Regions from separate parts of the Clavibacter californiensis genome, predicted to be linked through region 2. Evidence: riboswitches for the same ligand, from Rfam matches in the RefSeq annotation. Region 2 holds a riboswitch; the other holds the start of a gene.

Region 1 (5,348 bases), 740 kb from region 2:
TCGTAGGACTGGCGCTGGTGCACCGTGCGGGCGTCCGCGTCGTCCTCGGCCGTGCCGGGCGCGACGGGGAAGCGCTGGTCGTAGTAGCGGAGCTCGACGGTGCCGTCGTCGCCGCGCACCAGCGTGAGCTCGTCGAGCTCGGTCTCGCCGTCGCCGAGCACGGGGATCCGCACCTTGCCCCGCCCGAAGTCCCAGTCGACGTCGAACGCGTCGGCGTAGCGGCTCGCGGTGCCGTGCGTGAGGAGGTCCCACCACCACAGGCTCTCCACCGGGGTCGCGACGCCCACGTGGTTCGGGACGATGTCCACCAGCACGCCTAGGCCCAGCTCGTGCGCGCGGTCGGCGACCTCCTTGAGCCCGGCGGCGCCGCCGCGGGACGGGTCCACCTGCGAGTGGTCGACCACGTCGTAGCCGTGGTCGGATCCCGGCTCGGCCGCGAGGATCGGGCTGAGGTACACCCAGTCGGCGCCGAGGTCCTTCACGTACGGCAGCTGCTCGGCCACTGCGGCGAGGTCGAACGACTCCCGCACCTGGAACCGGTAGGTGGAGATGGGGGTTCTCAACTGATGTCGCTCCTTGGGTCTGCGGCCGGCCGGTCGGCCTGCGCGTGGGTGAGGACGGCGAGGCTCGCCGCGACCGAGTGGTCGGGCTCCACCTCGGGCTCGGTGTAGGCGCGCAGCACCACGAGCGCCTTGGCCGCCACGTCCACGACGCTACTCGCGCGGAGGGCCGTCGAGTCGGCTCCGACGCCTGCGGTGTCGATCACGGTCTCCCACGCGTCCGCGTACTCGTCCGACGGGAGCGTGAAGGACACGGGCTCGTCGTGCGCGTTGAAGTAGAGGAGGAAGTGCATGTCGTAGATGTCCTCGCCCCGGCGGTCGCGTCCGCGGATCCCGTTGCCGTTGAGGAACATGCCGATGGCGCGGAGCCCGGACTCCCAGTCGTCGTCCACCATCGGGGTCGCGTCCGCGTCCAGCCACACGATGTCGGGCAGCGGCTCGCCCTCGCCGCGGCGCACGGGCCGGCCGTCGAAGAAGCGCCCGCGACGGAAGGTCGGGTGCTCCTTGCGGAGCCGCACGACGGACGCGGTGAACTCGACGAGCGGCTGGTCGGCCTGGTCCCAGTGCACCCAGCTGATCTCGTTGTCCTGCGCGTAGGTGTTGTTGTTGCCCTGCTGCGTGCGGCCGAGCTCGTCGCCGTGCAGGATCATCGGCACGCCCTGCGACAGGATCATGGTCGCGAGCATGTTGCGCTGCTGACGCCCCCGCAGGGTCGCGATGGTCGGATCGTCGGTCGGCCCCTCCACGCCCATGTTCCAGGAGCGGTTGTGGCTCTCGCCGTCCTTGTTGTCCTCGCCGTTGGCCTCGTTGTGCTTCTCGTTGTACGAGACGAGGTCGGCGATCGTGAAGCCGTCGTGCGCGGTGATGAAGTTGATCGACGCCACCGGCCGGCGCCCCGAGTGCTCGTAGAGGTCGGCGGATCCCGTGATGCGCGCCGCGAACTCGCCGAGCGAGGAGGCCTCGCCGCGCCAGAAGTCGCGGACGGTGTCGCGGTACTTGCCGTTCCACTCGGTCCACTGCGGCGGGAAGTTGCCCACCTGGTAGCCGCCGGGGCCCACGTCCCAGGGCTCGGCGATGAGCTTGACCTGCGACACCACCGGGTCCTGCTGCACGAGCTCGAAGAAGGTGGCGAGCTTGTCGACGTCGTAGAACTCGCGCGCGAGCGCCGAGGCGAGGTCGAAGCGGAACCCGTCCACGTGCATCTCGGTGACCCAGTAGCGCAGCGAGTCCATGATCAGCTGCAGCGCGTGCGGGTGGCGCACGTTGAGCGAGTTCCCCGTGCCCGTGTAGTCCATGTAGTAGGTGGGGTCGTCCTCCATGAGCCGGTAGTAGGCCTGGTTGTCGATGCCCTTGAACGAGAGCGTCGGCCCGAGGTGGTTGCCCTCCGCCGTGTGGTTGTAGACCACGTCGAGGATGACCTCGATGCCGGCGGCGTGCAGCGCGCGCACCATGGACTTGAACTCCTGCACCTGCTGGCCGAGCTCGCCCGTGGACGAGTAGGCGTTGTGCGGCGCGAAGAAGCCGATCGTGTTGTAGCCCCAGTAGTTGCGGAGGCCCTTTTCGAGCAGGGTGTTGTCCTGCACGAACTGGTGCACGGGCATCAGCTCGATGGCGGTGACGCCGAGCCTCTGCAGGTGGTCGATGACGGCGGGGTGCGCGATGCCCGCGTAGGTGCCGCGCAGCTCCTCGGGGATCCGCGGGTTCAGCTGCGTGAGCCCCTTCACGTGCGCCTCGTACACGACGGTCTCGCTGTACGGGGTGCGGGGGAGGCGGTCGCCGTCCCAGTCGAAGAACGGGTTGACCACGACGCCGAGCATCATGTGCGGTCCGGAGTCCTCGTCGTTGCGGCTCGACGGGTCGCCGAACTCGTACGCGAACAGCGACGGGTCCCAGTCGAACTCGCCGCAGGTGGCCTTGGCGTAGGGATCCAGCAGCAGCTTCGCGGGGTTCGACCGGTGGCCGTTCTCCGGCTCGTACGGCCCGGTGACCCGGTAGCCGTAGCGCTGGCCCGGCTGCACGTGCGGGAGGTAGCAGTGCCAGACGTGCGCGTCGACCTCCGTCACGTCCACGCGGGTCTCGGTGCCGTCCTCCTCGATGAGGCACAGCTGCACGCGCTCGGCGATCTCGCTGAAGAGCGCGAAGTTCGTGCCGCTCCCGTCGAAGGTCGCGCCGAGCGGATAGGGGTTTCCGGGCCAGGTGTGCAAGTGGTCCTCCAGTTGGGTCGACTCGTCCGCCGACAGCGCGCGGGCGTGCGTGCGCGGGGTCCGTCGGGGGCGGGGCAGGCAGTGGATCAGCGTGGGCCGCAAAGGCAGGAGGCCGGATGCGACGCAGCGACGCACCAGGGCCGAGGTTACCGCGAGGACGCGGATGGCCCGGCATCCTCGGGGCGCCGCGGGGTACGGTGGGACGCATGACCAACCTCGTCGCACAGCTCGCAGAGAACGTGAAGAACGCCGGAGTGGGGACGGTCTACGGCGACCCCCTCGACATCGACGGCTCGACCATCGTGCCGGTGGCCTTCGCCTGGTACGGATTCGGCGGGGGCAGCGACCTCCCCGACTCCGACGGCAACGTCGCGGGCGGCGGCGGGGGCGGCGGCGCCACCTGGCCCATCGGCGCCTACATCGCCACCGACGGGGAGGTGCGGTTCCAGCCCAACGTCATCGCGCTGCTCGCGGTGGCCACGCCCGTCATCTGGATCTCCGGCAAGGTCCTCGTCAAGCTCATCAAGACGCTGAAGTAGCCGGCGCGCACGACCACCGCGGAGCGCGGATGCCCTCGGGCATCCGCGCTCCCGTGCGTCCGGGACGCGCGTGCATCCCGCGCCCGCGCCCCGGGCGCGTCGACCGCGCGCTAGTATCGCCTCGAACACGGGAGTCCGGTGAGCCGGGCTGAGAGGAAGACACCCAGTCTTCGACCGTCGAACCTGATCTGGATCATGCCAGCGCAGGGAGGCTTCCATCTCGCACCCGTGCCCTCTTCCACTCATCCGAAGGGCACGTCCAATGACCGCATCACCCTCGTCCACGGCATCCGCCGTCCCCGCCGACGCCGGCGCCCGCGCGCCCCGCTCCGGCCTGCGCGCCCGCTGGCGCGTCATCGACATCGTCGTGGCCAGCGTCCTCGGCGTCGCCTCCGGCCTCGTCTTCGTCATCTGGAACACGGCGTCCGTGCCGGTCGGCGGCTTCTTCGAGCCGCTGCTCCCCGGCCTCCAGGCGCTGGCCGGCGGCGGCTGGCTGTTCGCGGGCGTCCTCACCGGCATCGTGATCCGCAAGCCCGGCGCCGCCCTGTACGGCGAGCTGCTCGCCGCGTTCGTCTCCATGCTCGTCGGGAACGTCTGGGGCGTCGGCACGCTCCTCTCCGGCCTCACCCAGGGCCTCGGCGCGGAGCTGGTGCTCCTCGTCTTCCTCTACGCGAACTGGCGCGCCTACGTCGCCGTGCTCGCGGGCATGGGAGCCGGGCTCGGCATGGCGATCACCGACCTCATCACCTACTACCCGGGATCCACGCCGCTCTTCGCCACGATCTACACGATCGCCGCGCTCGTCTCGGGCGCGGTCGTCGCGGGGCTGCTCTCGTGGCTCGTCGCCCGCGCGCTCGCCCGCACCGGCGCTCTCTCGCGCTTCGCCTCGGGCCGCGACACCGCGGCCCGCGTCTGACCGTGCGGCGGCCGGGCCGTCGCACCCCGTCGGTCGCCGCGTCGCGCGTCCCGCTCGCAGGACCCGATGCGACGGCCGACGCGGCGGGCGGAGCGTCCGTCCGGGCCGAGGGCTGGGGCTGGCGGCACGCGGGCCGGAGCGCCTGGGCGGTCCGCGACGTCGACCTGGTCATCGAGCCGGGGGAGCGGGTGCTGCTCCTCGGCGCGTCCGGCGCGGGGAAGACGACGCTCATGCACGCCCTCGCGGGCGTCCTCGGCGGCGACGACGAGGGGGAGACCCGCGGCAGCCTGCTCGTCGACGGGCAGGATCCGGCCGTCCGCCGCGGCCGCGCGGGCCTCGTGCTGCAGGATCCGGACGCGCAGGTGATCCTCTCCCGTGTCGGCGACGACGTCGCGTTCGGCTGCGAGAACCTCGGCGTCCCGCGCGACGAGATCTGGATCCGCGTCCGCGCCGCGCTCGACGCCGTCGGGCTCGAGGTCGCCCTCGACCGCTCCACGACCGCGCTCTCCGGCGGGCAGAAGCAGCGTCTCGCCCTCGCCGGCGTCCTCGCGATGCGGCCCGGGCTCCTCCTCCTCGACGAGCCGACCGCCAACCTCGACCCGGAGGGCGTCGGGGAGGTGCGGCGCGCCGTCGAGTCCGTGGTCGAGCGGAGCGGCGCCACCCTCGTCGTCATCGAGCACCGGGTCGCCGTGTGGCAGGACCTCGTCGACCGGGTCGTCGTGCTCGGAGCGGACGGCGGGATCCTCGCCGACGGCGCGCCGGACGACGTCCTCCACGACCAGGGTGCGTCCCTCGCGGCCGCGGGCGTCTGGGTGCCGGGACGGGAGCCCTCAGCGCCCGCCCGGGAGCGTGCCGAGCCCGCGCCGCTCCTCCGCGCGGACGGGCTCGCGATCGGCAGGGGCGGCGCGCGCGGCACCGCGGTCGCCGACGGGATCGGCGTCGCGCTGGCGTCGGGCCGCGTCACCGCCCTCACCGGCCCGAACGGCGGCGGCAAGAGCACGCTCGCGCTCACGCTCGGCGGCCTGCTGCCCGCGATGTCCGGCCGGGTCGGCGCGGAGGCGGCCCTGGCCGACGGCCTCGGCGCGGATCCCGCCACCTGGCGCTCGCGCGAGCTCGCGGCACGCATCGG
Region 2 (5,348 bases):
CCTCGCCGACGAGATCCCCGGCACCAGCCACGGCGCGACCTTCTCGGCGCACGGCGACCACCTCTTCTACGTCACGGTCGACGACGCCTGGCGCCCCGACACCGTGTGGCGCCACCGCGTCGGCACCCCCGCGTCGCAGGACGTGAAGGTGTTCACCGAGCCCGACGAGAGCTACTTCGTGGGCTTCGGCATGACGCGCAGCCGGCAGTACCTCACCATCTACGTCGGCTCGAAGATCACGACCGAGGTGCTGCTGCTCGACGCCGGGGATCCCACGGGCGAGTTCCGCTCGGTGTGGCCGCGCCGCCACGGGGTGGAGTACGACGTCGACCATGCGGTCATCGACGGATCCGACCGGCTCCTCATCCTGCACAACGACGGCGCCACGAACTTCGAGCTCATCGACGTGCCGGCGGACGACCCGACCTCCACGTCCGACCGCCAGGTCGTCATCCCCCACGACGACGACGTGCGCCTCGAGGACGCCAGCGCGTTCGCCGACCACCTCGTGATCTCCTACCGCCGCGAGGGCCTGACGCGCGTCGGCGTGATCCCCTTCGACCGCGTGCTCGACGGCGAGCAGCTGCACGAGATCGCGTTCGACGAGCCGATCTACACGGTCGGCACGGCGGGCAACCCCGAGTTCGCGCAGCCCACCGTCCGCCTCGGCTACACGAGCCTCGCGACCCCTGCCACGACCTACGACTACGTGCTCGCGACCCGGGAGCTGCGCCTCCTCAAGCAGCAGCCGGTGCGTGGCGGATACGACCCCGACGACTACGTGCAGACCCGCGAGTGGGCGACCGCGGAGGACGGCACGGAGATCCCGCTGTCTGTCATCTACAAGCGCGGCCTCGTGCACCCCGGCACGCCCGCGCCGCTCCTGCTGTACGGCTACGGCTCCTACGAGGCGAGCATCGATCCGTCGTTCTCCATCGCGCGGCTGTCGCTGCTCGACCGGGGCATGGCGTTCGTCATCGCGCACGTGCGCGGCGGCGGCGAGATGGGCCGACGCTGGTACGACGAGGGCAAGACGCTCACCAAGAGGAACACGTTCACCGACTTCGTCGCGGCCGCCGACCACCTCATCGCCCGCGGGTGGACGAGCCCCGAGAAGCTCGTGGCCGAGGGCCGAAGCGCCGGCGGGCTGCTGATGGGCGCGGTCGCGAACATCGCGCCGGACCGGTTCGCCGGGATCCTCGCGGGCGTGCCGTTCGTCGACGCGCTCACGAGCATCCTCGACCCGTCGCTGCCGCTCACCGTGATCGAGTGGGACGAGTGGGGCGACCCGCTGCACGATGCCGAGGTGTACGCGTACATGAAGTCGTACACGCCGTACGAGAACGTGCGCGAGGGCGTGCAGTACCCGCGGATCCTCGCGGTCACGAGCCTCAACGACACGCGCGTGCTCTACGTCGAGCCCGCGAAGTGGACGGCCCGCCTCCGCGAGGTCGGCGCGCCCGTGCTGCTGCGCACCGAGATGCAGGCCGGCCACGGCGGCAAGTCGGGCCGCTACGACGCGTGGCGCGAGCGCGCCTCCGACTACGCGTGGGTGCTCGACGTGGCGGGGCTCGCCTAGCGCGCGGCAGGCCTCCGCCGCCGGTCGACCGGCGGCTGCGACGCGTCTCCCCTAGGGTGGATCCCTGACACGGGGTGCCCACGAGGGCTGAGATGAGACCCGTCGCACCTGATCCGGTTCGCACCGGCGGAGGGATGTCATCATGAGCGCTGCGCGCCCATCGGCCCACGAGATCACGGGGACGGGGACCGCCTCGGCGGCTCTCCTCCAGCAGCTGCGGGAGCGCGTGCCGCTCGTGCAGTGCATCACGAACGCGGTCGTCACCGGCTTCACCGCGAACGTCCTGCTCGCGCTGGGCGCCGCGCCCGCGATGACGGACGTGCCGACCGAGGCGGGGCCGTTCGCGCGCATCGCGTCGGGACTGCTCGTCAACCTCGGCACGCCGCACGCGGAGCAGCGGGAGGCCTCCGTCGAGGCCGCTCACGCGGCGCGCGAGGCGGGCACGCCGTGGGTGCTGGATCCCGTCGCCGTCGGCGCCCTGCCGGTGCGGACGCGGCTCGCGCACGAGCTCGTGGCGCTGTCGCCGACGATCGTGCGCGGCAACGCCTCGGAGGTCATCGCGCTCGCGACCGGCGGCGCGGGCGGCCGCGGGGTCGACGCCACCGACGAGGTGGAGGCGGCGCTCGACGCCGCGACGCTGCTCGCGCGCACCTTCGGCACGGTGGTCGCGATCTCGGGGCCGGTCGACCACATCACGGACGGCCACCGGGTCGTCCGGGTGCACACGGGCGACGCGCTGCTCACCAAGGTCACGGGCGGCGGGTGCGCGCTCGGCGCCGTGATGGCGGCCTTCGCGTCGCTGGACCCGGATCCGCTGCGGACCGTCGTCACCGCGACGAGCGTCTACACGATCGCCGCGAAGGTCGCCGCCGAGAGATCGAGCGGGCCGGGATCCTTCGCGGTCGCGCTGCTCGACGCGCTCGACGCCGTCACGCCCGAGCTCGTCGCCCAGCGCGAGCGCCTCTCGTGAGCGCGCTCGACCTCTCCGTCTACCTCGTCACCGATCCGGCCCTGTGCGGCGCGCGCGGCGTGACCGCGGTCGTCGCCGCGGCGGTGGCGGGCGGGGCGACGGCGGTGCAGATCCGCGACAAGCACGCGAGCGGCGCCGAGCTGCTGGAGACGGTGGTCGCGGCCGCGGAGGCCATCGACGCCCATGCGGCCGCGCATCCATCCGCTCGGCGCCCGCTGCTGCTCGTCGACGACCGCGTCGACGTCGTCCTCGCGGCGCTGGCCCGCGGTGCGCGGGTGGACGGCGTGCACGTGGGCCAGTCCGACGTGCCCGCCGACCTGGTACGGCGGATGCTCGACGCCGCCAGCCCGGATCGACGTCTCGTGCTGGGCCTCACCGCGAACACGCCCGCCCACGTCGAGGCGGTGCGGGCGATGCCGGCGGGCACGGTCGACTACCTCGGCGTCGGGGTGATCCGGCCCACGACCACCAAACCCGACCACCCGGCACCGCTCGGGCACGACGGGTTCGGGATCATCGCGGGGCTCTCGCCCGTCCCGTGCGTCGCGATCGGCGGGGTCGACGTGCGCGACGTCGAGGCGATCGCGGCGGCCGGCGGCGCGGGGACGGCGGTCGTGTCGGCGATCTGCGCAGCGGAGGATCCCGAGGCCGCGGCGCGCGAGCTCACGGACGCGTGGGCGCAGGTGCGCGCGGGCGGGTCCGCGGAGGCGACGGGATCGGACGCGCCCACCGCGGATGCGACCGCGACGGCGAGCGCCGCGCCAGCCACGCCACCCGACTCCGCCCGCGTCCCCCGCGTCCTCAGCATCGCGGGCACGGATCCCACGGGCGGCGCGGGCATCCACGCCGACCTCAAGTCGATCGCGGCGAACGGCGGCTACGGCATGGCCGTCGTCACGGCGCTCGTCGCGCAGAACACGACGGGCGTGCGGGAGATCCACGTGCCGCCCGTCGCGTTCCTGCGCGCGCAGCTCGACGCGGTGTCCGACGACGTCGTGATCGACGCCGTGAAGATCGGCATGCTCGGATCCGCCGCCGTGGTCGACGAGGTCGCCGACTGGCTGCGTGCGGTGCGCCCGCCGGTCGTGGTGCTGGATCCGGTGATGGTCGCCCAGTCCGGCGACGCCCTCCTCGACGCCGACGCGACCGAGGCGCTCCGCCGCCTGCTGCCGCTCGCCGACGTCGTCACGCCGAACCTGCCCGAGCTCGCCGCGCTCCTCGGCGAGAGCGAGGCCGACGGCTGGGATCAGGCGCTCGCGCAGGGCCGGGCCCTGGCGGCGCGGCACGGCGTCCGCGTGATCGTCAAGGGCGGGCACCTGCGCGTCGACGACTGCCCGGACGCGCTCGTCACCCCGGGCCAGGCCGGTGCGGAGGCCGCGGCGCACGTCGTCGACGGCCCGCGCATCGCCACGACCAGCACCCACGGCACCGGCTGCTCCCTCTCCAGCGCGCTCGCGACCCTGCACCCCCGGCGCGGCGACTGGCTGACCGCGCTGACGGAGGCGAAGGCCTGGCTCACCGGATCGCTCGCGCACGCCGAGGACCTCGAGGTCGGATCCGGTGCCGGCCCGCTCGACCACCTGCGTGCGCTGTGGGACGCTGCGGGCACCCACGCCGGGCGGATCTCCGCGGAGATGTGGGCCGGATCCGCCGACCTCCGCCGCGAGATCGACGAGCTCCCCTTCGTCCGCCGCCTCGGCGACGGCACCCTGCCCGAGGCGTGGTTCTCGCACTACCTCGCGCAGGACGCGATCTACCTGCGGGCCTACTCGCGGGTGCTCGCGCGGGCGAGCCAGCTCGCGCCGACGCCGGACGCGCAGGTGGCATGGGCGCGTTCCGCGGCGGACGCGATCGCCGCGGAGTCGGCGCTGCACGAGGAGTGGCTGGCCCGGCATCCGGCCCCCGCGGTCGCCGGACCGGTGACGCGCGCCTACGTCGACCACCTGCTCGCGCACGCCGCGACGAGCGACTACGCGGTGCTCGTCGCGGCGCTGCTGCCCTGCTTCACGATCTACGCGGACGTGGGGACCAGGCTCCGGGCGGCGGGATCCGCGGCAGCCGCGGCCGGCGAGGCCCACCCGTACGCGGCATGGCTGGCGACGTACGCGGATCCGGGGTTCGCGGCAGCCACGCGGCGCACGTGCGAGCTGGTGGACGAGGCGGCGGTGATCGCGGGTCCGAGCCGGCGGGCCGCGATGCTCGAGGCGTCCCGCCTGTCGTCCGCGTACGAGCGCGACTTCTTCCGTGCCCCGGAGGCTCTCGGCTGACCCGGGGCGGCGGATCCGGGATGCGGCTCCCGGGGGCGGCTCCCGGGGGCGGATCCCGCCCGCGCCTGGGGACGCCCCGGCCCGCTCCCCGCGGCACCCGCGGGAGGATGCCCGTGCCCCGACGCGACCACCGCGCCGGGGCTCCCCGTTCCACGACCCGGGCACCCGCGTGCCCGACAGAGAGGACACCGCATGCGCGTCCAGGCCGAGACCCCCGCCATCACGATGCCCGACCACCAGTTCACGGGCGATGCCCGCCTCCGCTGGCTCTCCACCCCGCAGACCCCCGAGCAGCGCGCCGTCGTCGCGGCCGTCGCCTTCGCGGCCGGCGCCCGCACCGTGTGGCACTCCCACGTCCTCGGGCAGACGCTGCACGTGACCTCGGGCATCGCCCGCGTGGGCACGCGCAGCGGCGAGGTGGTCGAGGTCGGGCCCGGCGGATCCGTCTACATCGCGGCGGGCGAGGAGCACTGGCACGGTGCCACGGCCCACGCGCCGATGGAGCACATCGCGGTGCTCGAGGACGGCGACG

Evidence for each region. Region 2 has a riboswitch for thiamine pyrophosphate ahead of thiM (hydroxyethylthiazole kinase). Riboswitches for the same ligand answer to the same signal wherever they lie in the genome.
Region 1: linked by a shared signal. The riboswitch ahead of FGD68_RS09545 (ECF transporter S component) and the one ahead of thiM (hydroxyethylthiazole kinase) in region 2 are both predicted to bind thiamine pyrophosphate.

The regions. Positions count from the first base shown of each region.
Region 1 covers NZ_CP040792.1:1,961,549-1,966,896, forward strand. The annotation lists gene treY (malto-oligosyltrehalose synthase) at 1-563, opposite strand, end outside; gene glgX (glycogen debranching protein GlgX) at 560-2,764, opposite strand; gene FGD68_RS09540 (hypothetical protein) at 2,971-3,303, shown strand; TPP riboswitch at 3,430-3,530, shown strand; gene FGD68_RS09545 (ECF transporter S component) at 3,566-4,219, shown strand; gene FGD68_RS09550 (ABC transporter ATP-binding protein) at 4,222-5,348, shown strand, end outside.
Region 2 covers NZ_CP040792.1:2,703,736-2,709,083, forward strand. The annotation lists gene FGD68_RS13040 (S9 family peptidase) at 1-1,579, shown strand, start outside; TPP riboswitch at 1,640-1,731, shown strand; gene thiM (hydroxyethylthiazole kinase) at 1,722-2,549, shown strand; gene thiD (bifunctional hydroxymethylpyrimidine kinase/phosphomethylpyrimidine kinase) at 2,546-4,816, shown strand; gene FGD68_RS13055 (cupin domain-containing protein) at 5,009-5,348, shown strand, end outside.